4 regions of the Mesorhizobium sp. M1334 genome follow, and region 4 is predicted to be linked to each of the others. Evidence: predicted binding sites of a transcription regulator. Region 4 holds the regulator's gene; each other region holds the start of a gene.
What was found. Region 4 encodes PhoB, which activates phosphate uptake and scavenging genes when phosphate is short. Its sites were predicted from a motif close to TGTCATNNANCTGTCAT; they were not measured.
Positions count from the first base shown of each region.

Region 1: a site for PhoB is predicted at 1,140-1,156, ahead of NKH17_RS22350 (LTA synthase family protein). Genes of this name have one in related genera too.
Region 2: a site for PhoB is predicted at 891-907, ahead of NKH17_RS17830 (alkaline phosphatase D family protein). Genes of this name have one in related genera too.
Region 3: a site for PhoB is predicted at 1,306-1,322, ahead of ugpB (sn-glycerol-3-phosphate ABC transporter substrate-binding protein UgpB). Genes of this name have one in related genera too.

Region 1 is NZ_JAMYLM010000014.1:107,493-109,695, reverse strand. It holds gene NKH17_RS22350 (LTA synthase family protein) at 1-1,099, opposite strand, end outside; gene fabD (ACP S-malonyltransferase) at 1,347-2,203, shown strand, end outside.
Region 2 is NZ_JAMYLM010000009.1:120,332-122,534, reverse strand. It holds gene NKH17_RS17835 (MFS transporter) at 1-832, shown strand, start outside; gene NKH17_RS17830 (alkaline phosphatase D family protein) at 980-2,203, shown strand, end outside.
Region 3 is NZ_JAMYLM010000002.1:452,636-454,838, reverse strand. It holds gene NKH17_RS05625 (bifunctional diguanylate cyclase/phosphodiesterase) at 1-1,092, opposite strand, end outside; gene ugpB (sn-glycerol-3-phosphate ABC transporter substrate-binding protein UgpB) at 1,385-2,203, shown strand, end outside.
Region 4 is NZ_JAMYLM010000002.1:557,309-559,511, reverse strand. It holds gene phoU (phosphate signaling complex protein PhoU) at 14-721, shown strand; gene phoB (phosphate regulon transcriptional regulator PhoB) at 738-1,427, shown strand; gene NKH17_RS06195 (ROK family protein) at 1,437-2,203, opposite strand, start outside.

The DNA.
Region 1 (2,203 bases), on a different contig from region 4:
CGGGATGGATGGCGCGCGCCCGGTAGCCCTGACTTTTCAGGAAGGTCGCCAGCGAGGGAGTCGGTGTCCGCACATATTGCTGGTAGGGAATGCTGCCCGCCGGCAGGAAGGCGTTGGAAAAGCCGGTCAGGGCCTCGAACTCGATGTTGGCCGTCATGCCGCCGAACTCGGGCGAGAACATGTAGCCCGTGCGCAGTGCCCGCACATTGGGGATAGGGTCGGGTGTGATGGTGACGCCGGGCAGCTTGGTCGGATCCCAGAAGGATTCGCTCATCACGACGATGATGTCGGGCTTCTCGGCAGGTACCGAGGCGATCACCTGCGGTTTGCCGATCGCTTCGATCGCCTTGTCGGAATAGCCGGGCGGCGCCGAGACATGCGCCATCGGGACGTTCAGCGCGAAGGCGAGCGCAAAACCGTTCGAGGCATAGTTTTCCTTCTGGTCCCACATAATCGGGATGATCTGCAGCCGGTCGCGCGTCCACGAGAAGGTGGCATAGTCCATGATGGAGACGAAGAAAGCGATCAGCGGCACCGTCAGCGTCAGCCGGGCAAGGCGGCCCTTGTGGCTGAGCGCCGGAACGCGGCGGCGCCATAACCGCCAGCCATAGACGAGCAGCGACAGCCCGCCGACGATGCCGATCGCCAGGGCAATGGCGGTTCCTGGGCGGTCGCGGACCAGGAGCGGCATCAGTGCCACGATCTGCCGGGAATAGAGGAAATCGGTCGGATAGAGCGGATCGCCGAGATAGAGCGACTTCTGGTGGCCGACGAACGCCAGCGACAATGTCAGCGGCGCGACGATCATCAGGCTCTGATGGCTGCGGCCGAGCACGGCGTCGAGGCCGATGAGGATCAGCGCAAAAATGATGATCGTGGTCCAGCCGGGTTTGAAAGGCTGCAGAAAGAAATCAATGGTGCCGGCAAAGTTGCCGCGCACGATCAGTTCGATGGCAAACACCAGGATGGCCGCAGCCAGCAAGCTGATAAGGCCATAGCGGATGACAGGCCATCTGCGCGCCGGCAGATAGCCAGTCGACGGATCGCCTTCAAGAAACTGTGGCGCCGCCTCGGCTGCGCTCTGCTTGGTCTTTGCCACTTCAATAGTTCCCCGGCCCGCAACAAAGGCGTCACTCGATTGTCATCGAACTGTCACGCAAAGCCTAGCGCCTGCGGCGGAAATAAGAAGAGCCAACAAACAAATCGTGAGCGGTTTTCATCATGAGTGATCGCCAAAAAGCCTGCCGAAACAGGCACTCGGCCGACGCTGAGCGGTCAAGGTTGGACTTGACTTGGGCGCACGCCTTGCGTCACAGGCAGCGAGAACCAGCAGCTGGGAGCCGACCATGGCCATCGCATTCACCTTTCCGGGGCAGGGCAGCCAGGCCGTCGGCATGGGCAAGGACCTCGCCGATACTTTTGTGGAATCGCGGCGGATCTTCGAGGAAGTCGACGACGCGCTCGGTGAAAAACTATCGCAGCTGATCTGGGAAGGCCCGGAAGAGACGCTGACGCTGACCGCCAATGCTCAGCCGGCGCTGATGGCGGTGTCACTCGCCGCAGTCCGGGCGCTGGAGGCGCGCGGCTTCTCCCTGAACGGCAAGGTCACCTATGTCGCCGGCCATTCGCTCGGTGAATATTCGGCACTTGCGGCCGCTGGTTTCGTTTCGGTCGCCGACGCCGCCCGGCTGTTGCGTATCCGCGGCAATGCCATGCAGGCGGCTGTACCGGCCGGCGAGGGCGCCATGGCGGCGATCATCGGGTTGGAACAGGCCGACGTCGAGGCCGCTTGCGCAGAGGCCGCCCAAGGCACCGCCAAAGATCCTGCGCAAGCCTTGGTTTGCCAGATCGCCAACGACAATGGCGGCGGCCAGCTGGTGATCTCCGGCGCCAGGCCGGCGGTCGAACTGGCGGCAAAGCTATGCACGGAGAAGGGCGCCAAGCGGGCGCTGATGCTGCAGGTCTCGGCGCCCTTCCATTCGGCATTGATGAAGCCTGCGGCCGAGATCATGCGGGAGGCGCTGGCCGCCGTGACGAAGCGTGCGCCGGTCGTGCCGCTGGTCTCGAATGTTACGGTGACCCCGACGAGCGATCCTGACGAGATTGCCCGCCGCCTCGTCGAACAGGTGATCGGGCGCGTGCGCTGGCGCGAAACGGTGGAGTGGTTCGGCAGCAACGGCGTTGCGACGCTTTACGAAGTGGG
Region 2 (2,203 bases), on a different contig from region 4:
CGGGCTGCTGGTCTTCCTGCCGCTGCTCGCCTCGCTCGCCCAGTCAGGCGGCTGGAAGCCGGTCGCCATCGCCATTGCAGTGGCCACCGCCTGCCTGGTGCCGCTGGTCTATATGCTGGTGCCGGAGCGCCCGGCCTCGATCGGCATGGTCCGCTATGGCGCCGATGCCGACGACGTGCCGCCGGCGCCGCCGGCCGCGCAAGGCAATTTCCTTTCGCATACGCTGAGCACGCTGCGCCGCGCCGCCGGCACGCGCGTGTTCTGGTATCTGTTCGCCACTTTCTTCGTCTGCGGCTTCACCACCAACGGGCTGGTCGGCACGCACCTGATCGCCTTTTGCGGCGACATGGGCATAGGCGAAGTGCAAGCCGCCGGCCTGCTGTCGATGATGGGCATCTTCGACCTGATCGGCACGACGCTATCGGGCTGGCTCACCGACCGTTTCGACCCGCGCAAGCTGCTCGGCGTCTATTACGGCATCCGTGGCCTCTCGTTGATCTATCTGCCCTATTCCGGCTTTTCGGCAACCAGCCTGATCATCTTCGCCGTGTTTTACGGACTGGACTGGATCGCCACGGTGCCGCCGACGCTGAGGCTTTCCAACGAGGCGTTCGGCGACCGCAGCGGACCGATCGTCTTCGGCTGGATCGTCGCCGGCCATCAGGTTGGCGCCGCGACAGCGGCCTTCTTCGGCGGTACCATGCGCGAGTTGCAAGGCAATTACGAGCTTGCCTTCCTGATCGCCGGTATGACGGCAATAGCCGCCGCCTGCATCTCGCTGCTGATCAACACCAGCCGCCCGGCCTTCGAGCCGGAACCGCAGGCGGCTTAGGGTGCGACAGTTGAGTGCTAATCTCCCCCGTTGAGGGGGAGATCGCCCGCCTGTTCACTGTTATCAAACCTTCATCGTTTCGAAATGTGCCTGAAACATTGAAGCTGGAGCTTGGCGGCGACGTTCAACGCCATCCAGGAGACAGCCATGAACAAGATTTCGATGACGCGGCGCGCTTTCGTCACGTCGGCCAGCGCCGTTGGCCTGGTCGGCGCGTCGGGCCTCGCGCTTCCCTATTACTCGCGCGCCAATCAGCGCCCGGCCTTTACCCACGGGATCCAATCCGGCGACGTCGACGCGACCAGCGGCATGGTCTGGGCGCGCACGGACCGGCCGTCGCGCGTCATGTTCGAAGTGTCGCCGACGGAGAGCTTCGCCAATGCCGTCCGCCTGGCGCCGCTCGATAGCTCGCCGGCCAGCGACTATACGGTGAAGCGGCTGCTTACCGATCTCGCCTCCGACCAGGACATCTTCTACCGCATGGTCGCGGCCGATCTTTCCGATATCAACGCCGTTTCCGAGCCGATCGTCGGCCGCTTCCGCACGGCACCTGCCTCGAAGCGCGACATTCGTTTCGCTTGGTCGGGCGACACCGCCGGCCAGGGCTGGGGCATCGACGACACCGGCATGAAGACCTACGCCACGATCGCCAAGCACACGCCGGACTTCTTCCTGCATTCGGGCGATACGATCTATGCCGATGGCGCGATGAAGGACGAGGTCGACCTGCCCGGCGGCGGCAAGTGGAAGAACACCGTGCTGATCGACGAAAAACGCAAGGTTGCCGAGACGCTGGATGAATACCGGGGTCAGTGGAAATACAATTTGATGGACAGGAACGTGCTGGCGCTGAACGCCATCTGCCCGACGTTCTACCAATGGGACGACCACGAGGTGGTGAACAACTGGTCGGATTCGAAGGATCTGAGCGCCGACGACCGCTACACCGAAAAATCCATCCATGTACTGGCGGCACGCGCGGCGCGCGCCTTCCACGAAATGACGACGATCCGCTACGAGCCGTCGGAGCCCGGCCGTGTCTACCGCAAAATCGCCTATGGGCCGCTGCTCGACGTGTTCTTCCTCGACATGCGTTCCTATCGCGGCCCCAACGGTCCGAATATGCAGGAGACGATGACGCCGCAATCGCGTATCCTCGGCGAACAACAGACGAAATGGCTGAAGCGCGAGCTGGCGAATTCCAATGCAACCTGGAAAATCATCGCCGCCGACATGCCGCTCGGCCTCGTCGTCTGGAACGACGGCACCAAGAAGGTCGGGGCTGAGGCAATCAGCAATGGCGACAATGGCCCGGCCAAGGGGCGCGAGCTGGAAATTGCCGACCTCCTTCGCTATATAAAGAACGCGGGG
Region 3 (2,203 bases), 100 kb from region 4:
ATGCGCGAGGCGGAGAATCTCTTCTTCTGCCTTCTTGCGTTCACGGATGTCGCGAACGGCAAGCACCGTATGAGGCCTGCCGCAGTAGGTGATCTTCCTGGCGATCAGCTCGACAGGAACTCTCGCGCCGTCGCTGCCCCTTAATGTTGCTTCCTGCGCCTGTTCGCCGAAGCCGGATATATCGGCTGCGCTCTGTCCCTCGAAAAGCTCGCCGAGTTGCATCGTGTTCAGGGTGGCTGTCGCTGTTCCGGTCAGCTTCGCCATACTGTCATTGGCACTGACGATGCGGGTGCCATCGCAAACGATCAGACCTTCCACCGCCGCGTTGGCGAGATCGTGCATGCGATCGGCCTCGAGCTTCTGGCGGCGAAAGCGCAGGTCGATCCACAGCGCCGCACCTGACAGCACAAGGATTACAAGGCTGGCGACCGCTGCGGCAAAGGCCTGGGAAATGGGCTCGACGGAATGTTCGGATATTTCAATCGAGGAATCCGGAATGATCGACACCGCGGTCATCGCGATGAAATGCAAGCTGCAAATGGCCAGCGTCAAAAGCGCGGCGCCGCCGAGAGTCGCGAGTGCTGACGGGCGGCGCAAGACGACCAGGAGCGCCAGTGCCGCAAGGGTCACTCCGGCCAGAAGCGATATCGCGACAAGGAGCAGGTTCCATACGACCCGGCCTTCGACCTCGAAAGCGGCCATGCCGATGTAGTGCATCGTCGCGATGGCGCCGCCGAGAATGGCGCCACCGACGAGGAAATGGTCGATGCCGCGCCGCAAGGTGGCGACCCACATCCCAAGCGCGGTCAGGATGACGGCGGCGGCAAGCGAAAAGGCGGATAATCCCGGATTGTATGCGTTCGGTATTCCCGGCGTAAACGCGGTCATGGCGATGAAATGCGTCGCCCATATGCCGAACCCGGTCGAGGCCGCGGCGATCATCAGCCAGACAAGCCGGTTTCGCTCGGTCGATCGGCCGACATGCTTAAGGAGATTAACCGCAGAGAAACAAGAAATTCCACAGACGAGTGCGGCGAGCGCAACCAGTCTCAGGTCGTGCTGATTTACGATACAATTATAGACCGTCAGCATCCTGGTTCACTCGGTCAAAACTAACAGGGAGGTGTGACGGATTAGCTCTTGGAGATTTTAACGAATAGTTAACCCGTAGGCCATGAGGCGGGTCTTTTCGGGGGAAAACCGATGCCGCTGCGCCGAAAAAGGCGGTGATGTCGTTTCTGACGCCCGGTTTCGGTAGCGAGTGCACTTTAGGAAGGAATGGAGTTCATTGATCGGCAACAAAACCGTTGTCCGATTGTCATCAGCGCCACATATTGGCTTTGCGGAGGTGCCCCTTTCGCCAATGACAAACGGGAGATGAAACATGAAGTTCTTCGGCTTTGCGGCCGGTATCGCCGCCACCGTGACCCTGCTTTCCACCACCTCCGCCTTCGCCGTCACGCAGATCAGCTGGTGGCACGCCATGACCGGCGCCAACGCCGAGGTCGTCGCCAAGATCTCCAAGGATTTCAACGCCAGCCAGAGCGAATATGAGCTCGTTCCGGTGTTCAAGGGCACCTATCCGGAGACGCTGAATGCCGGCATCGCTGCCTTTCGTGCCGGGCAAGCGCCCGATATCCTCCAGGTGTTCGACGTCGGCACCGGCGTGATGATGGCGGCCGAGGGTGCGATAAAGCCGGTGGCCGATGTGATGACCGGCGCCGGGATGACTTTCGACAAGAGCCAGTATCTGCCCGGCATCGTCGGCTATTATTCCAAGCCGGACGGCACCATGCTGTCCTTCCCCTACAACTCCTCCTCGCCGATCCTCTACTACAACAAGGACATCTTCCAGAAGGCAGGCCTCGACGTGAACAATCCGCCCAAGACCTGGAACGAGGTTTGGGAAGCCGCCAAGAAGATCAAAACGAGCGGCGCCGCTTCTTGCGGCTATACCTCGACCTGGCTGACCTGGATCCATCTGGAGAATTTCGCGGCGTGGAATGACGTGCCTTGGGCCACCCAGCAGAATGGCCTGGCCGGCGGCGACGTCGAACTCAAGATCAATGCGCCGATTTTCGTCAACCACTTCCAGGCGCTCGCCGACCTGGCCAAGGACGGCACGTTCAAATATGGCGGACGCACCTCCGAAGCCAAGCAGATATTCCTCGCCGGCGAATGCGGCATCTTCACCGAATCGTCG
Region 4 (2,203 bases):
TGAGGACAGGACCATGGGCGAACACACAGTCGCTTCTTTCGACGAGGATCTCGAGCAGATCAGCAAGCTGATCCGCGACATGGCCGACCTCGCCGGTTCGATGGTCGGCGGGGCGACCAAGGCCCTGTTGAATTCCGACAACGTGCTGGCGCAACGCGTCGTCTCCGACGACGCCATCATGGACGCGCGTCAACGCGAACTGGACGACCGCGCCATCACCCTGATCGCCAAGCGCCAGCCAATGGCTCACGATCTGCGCCATGTCGTCGGAGCGATCCGCATGGCCGGCGACCTCGAACGCATCGGCGACCTTGCCAAGAACATCGCCAAGCGTGTGAGCGCGGTCGGCCTCAGCGTCACGCCGCGCGACCTTTCGCATTCCATCGATGCGATGGCGCAGCTGGTGCTCATTCAGGTGCAGGGCGTCATCGAGGAATATGCTGCAGGCGATGCGGCCGCGTTGGCCAAGCTGCGTGCCGCCGACGAGCGTATCGACGTCAAATACACGTCCGTGTTCCGCGAGCTGTTGACCTACATGATGGAAGATCCGCGCAACATCACCGCTTGCACGCATCTGCTGTTCTGCGCCAAGAATCTCGAGCGGATCGGCGACCATGTCACCAACATCGCCGAAAATGCGTATTATGTGCTGACCGGCGAGCAATTGCCGGTCAATCGTCCGAAGCAGGACGAAACGACAATGTCCGCACCGGTGACATGATGGGGGTGCCCAGCCGATGATCGCACCACGCATAATGGTGGTGGAGGACGAGGAGCCGTTGGGCGTGCTGCTCCGCTACAATCTCGAATCCGAAGGCTACCAGGTCGAGGTGGTGACACGTGGCGACGAAGCCGAGATCCGTTTGCAGGAGAATGTGCCCGACCTTCTGGTGCTCGACTGGATGATACCAGCGGTTTCCGGCATCGAGCTCTGCCGCCGGTTGCGGGTGCGCCCCGAAACCGAGCGGCTGCCGATCATTATGCTGACCGCGCGCGGCGAGGAGAGCGACCGGGTGCGCGGTCTTTCGACCGGCGCCGACGACTATCTGGTCAAACCGTTTTCGACACCGGAATTCATGGCCAGGGTCAAGGCGCTGCTGCGCCGCGCCAAGCCGGAAGTGCTGTCCAGCGTGCTGAAGGTCGGCGACATCGTGCTCGATCGCGAATCGCACCGGGTTTATCGCAAGAAGAGCGAGATCCGGCTCGGGCCGACCGAATTCCGGTTGCTCGAGTTCATGATGCGGCATCCGGGCCGCGTCTTCTCGCGTAGCCAGTTGCTCGATAATGTCTGGGGCGAGACGATCTATATCGACGAACGCACCGTTGACGTGCATGTCGGGCGGCTGCGCAAGGCCGTCAACAACGGCCGCATGCCGGATGTCATCCGCACCATCCGCGGTGCCGGTTACGCGATCCGGGAAGATTGACCCGCCTGGTCAGGCGACGTTCTTTCTGACGCCGGGCCTCATTTGCGCGCCCGGCGCGAAAATCTCCTGGTCGACGAAGCTTAACGCCCGCATCGCGCAGCCTTCGCGGATCAGCGGCAATTCGTTCGGCTCGGTATCGAAGGAGATCGAGCCCGAGTGCTGGCCGCCGGCGGTCTGGGCGATGGCCTTGCGCAAGGCCGGCTCGATCAGATCGAAGGCGGCGGCACTGGCGCCGACCATCGCGACCGGTGCCGGATCGATCAGCGCGAACAGCGAGCCGAGACCGAAACCCAGCGCTTCGCCGGCCTTGCGGTAGGCCTCGCGTTCCGGCCCATCCTTCTCGCGCGCGCGGGCGGCCAGCGCGCGCATGTCGGCGTCGCTGACGTCGGCGACCGGTTCGCTGTCTTCGCTCATCTGCCTGGCGTTGCGCCAGATGGCATAGTTGCCGGCATAGGCTTCGATGCAGCCGCGCCGCCCGCACCGGCAGAGCGCGCCGCCCGGATGATGGATCATGTGGCCAAATTCGCCGCCCGAGGAATGCGTCCCGGTGAACAGTTCGCCCTTCAGCACAAGCCCCATACCGATGCCATGCGAAAGCAGGATGGCGATGAAGTCGTCGCGATAGCGATCCGGATCGCGCCAGCGCAAAGCCACCGCCATCATATTGCAGTCGTTCTCCACCGTGGCCGGGATGCCGAATTCGTCTTCCAGCAGGTCGGCAAAGGCGATGTCGGTCTGCGGCGTGATCGGCGACCACAGCATGGCGCGTGCAGGGG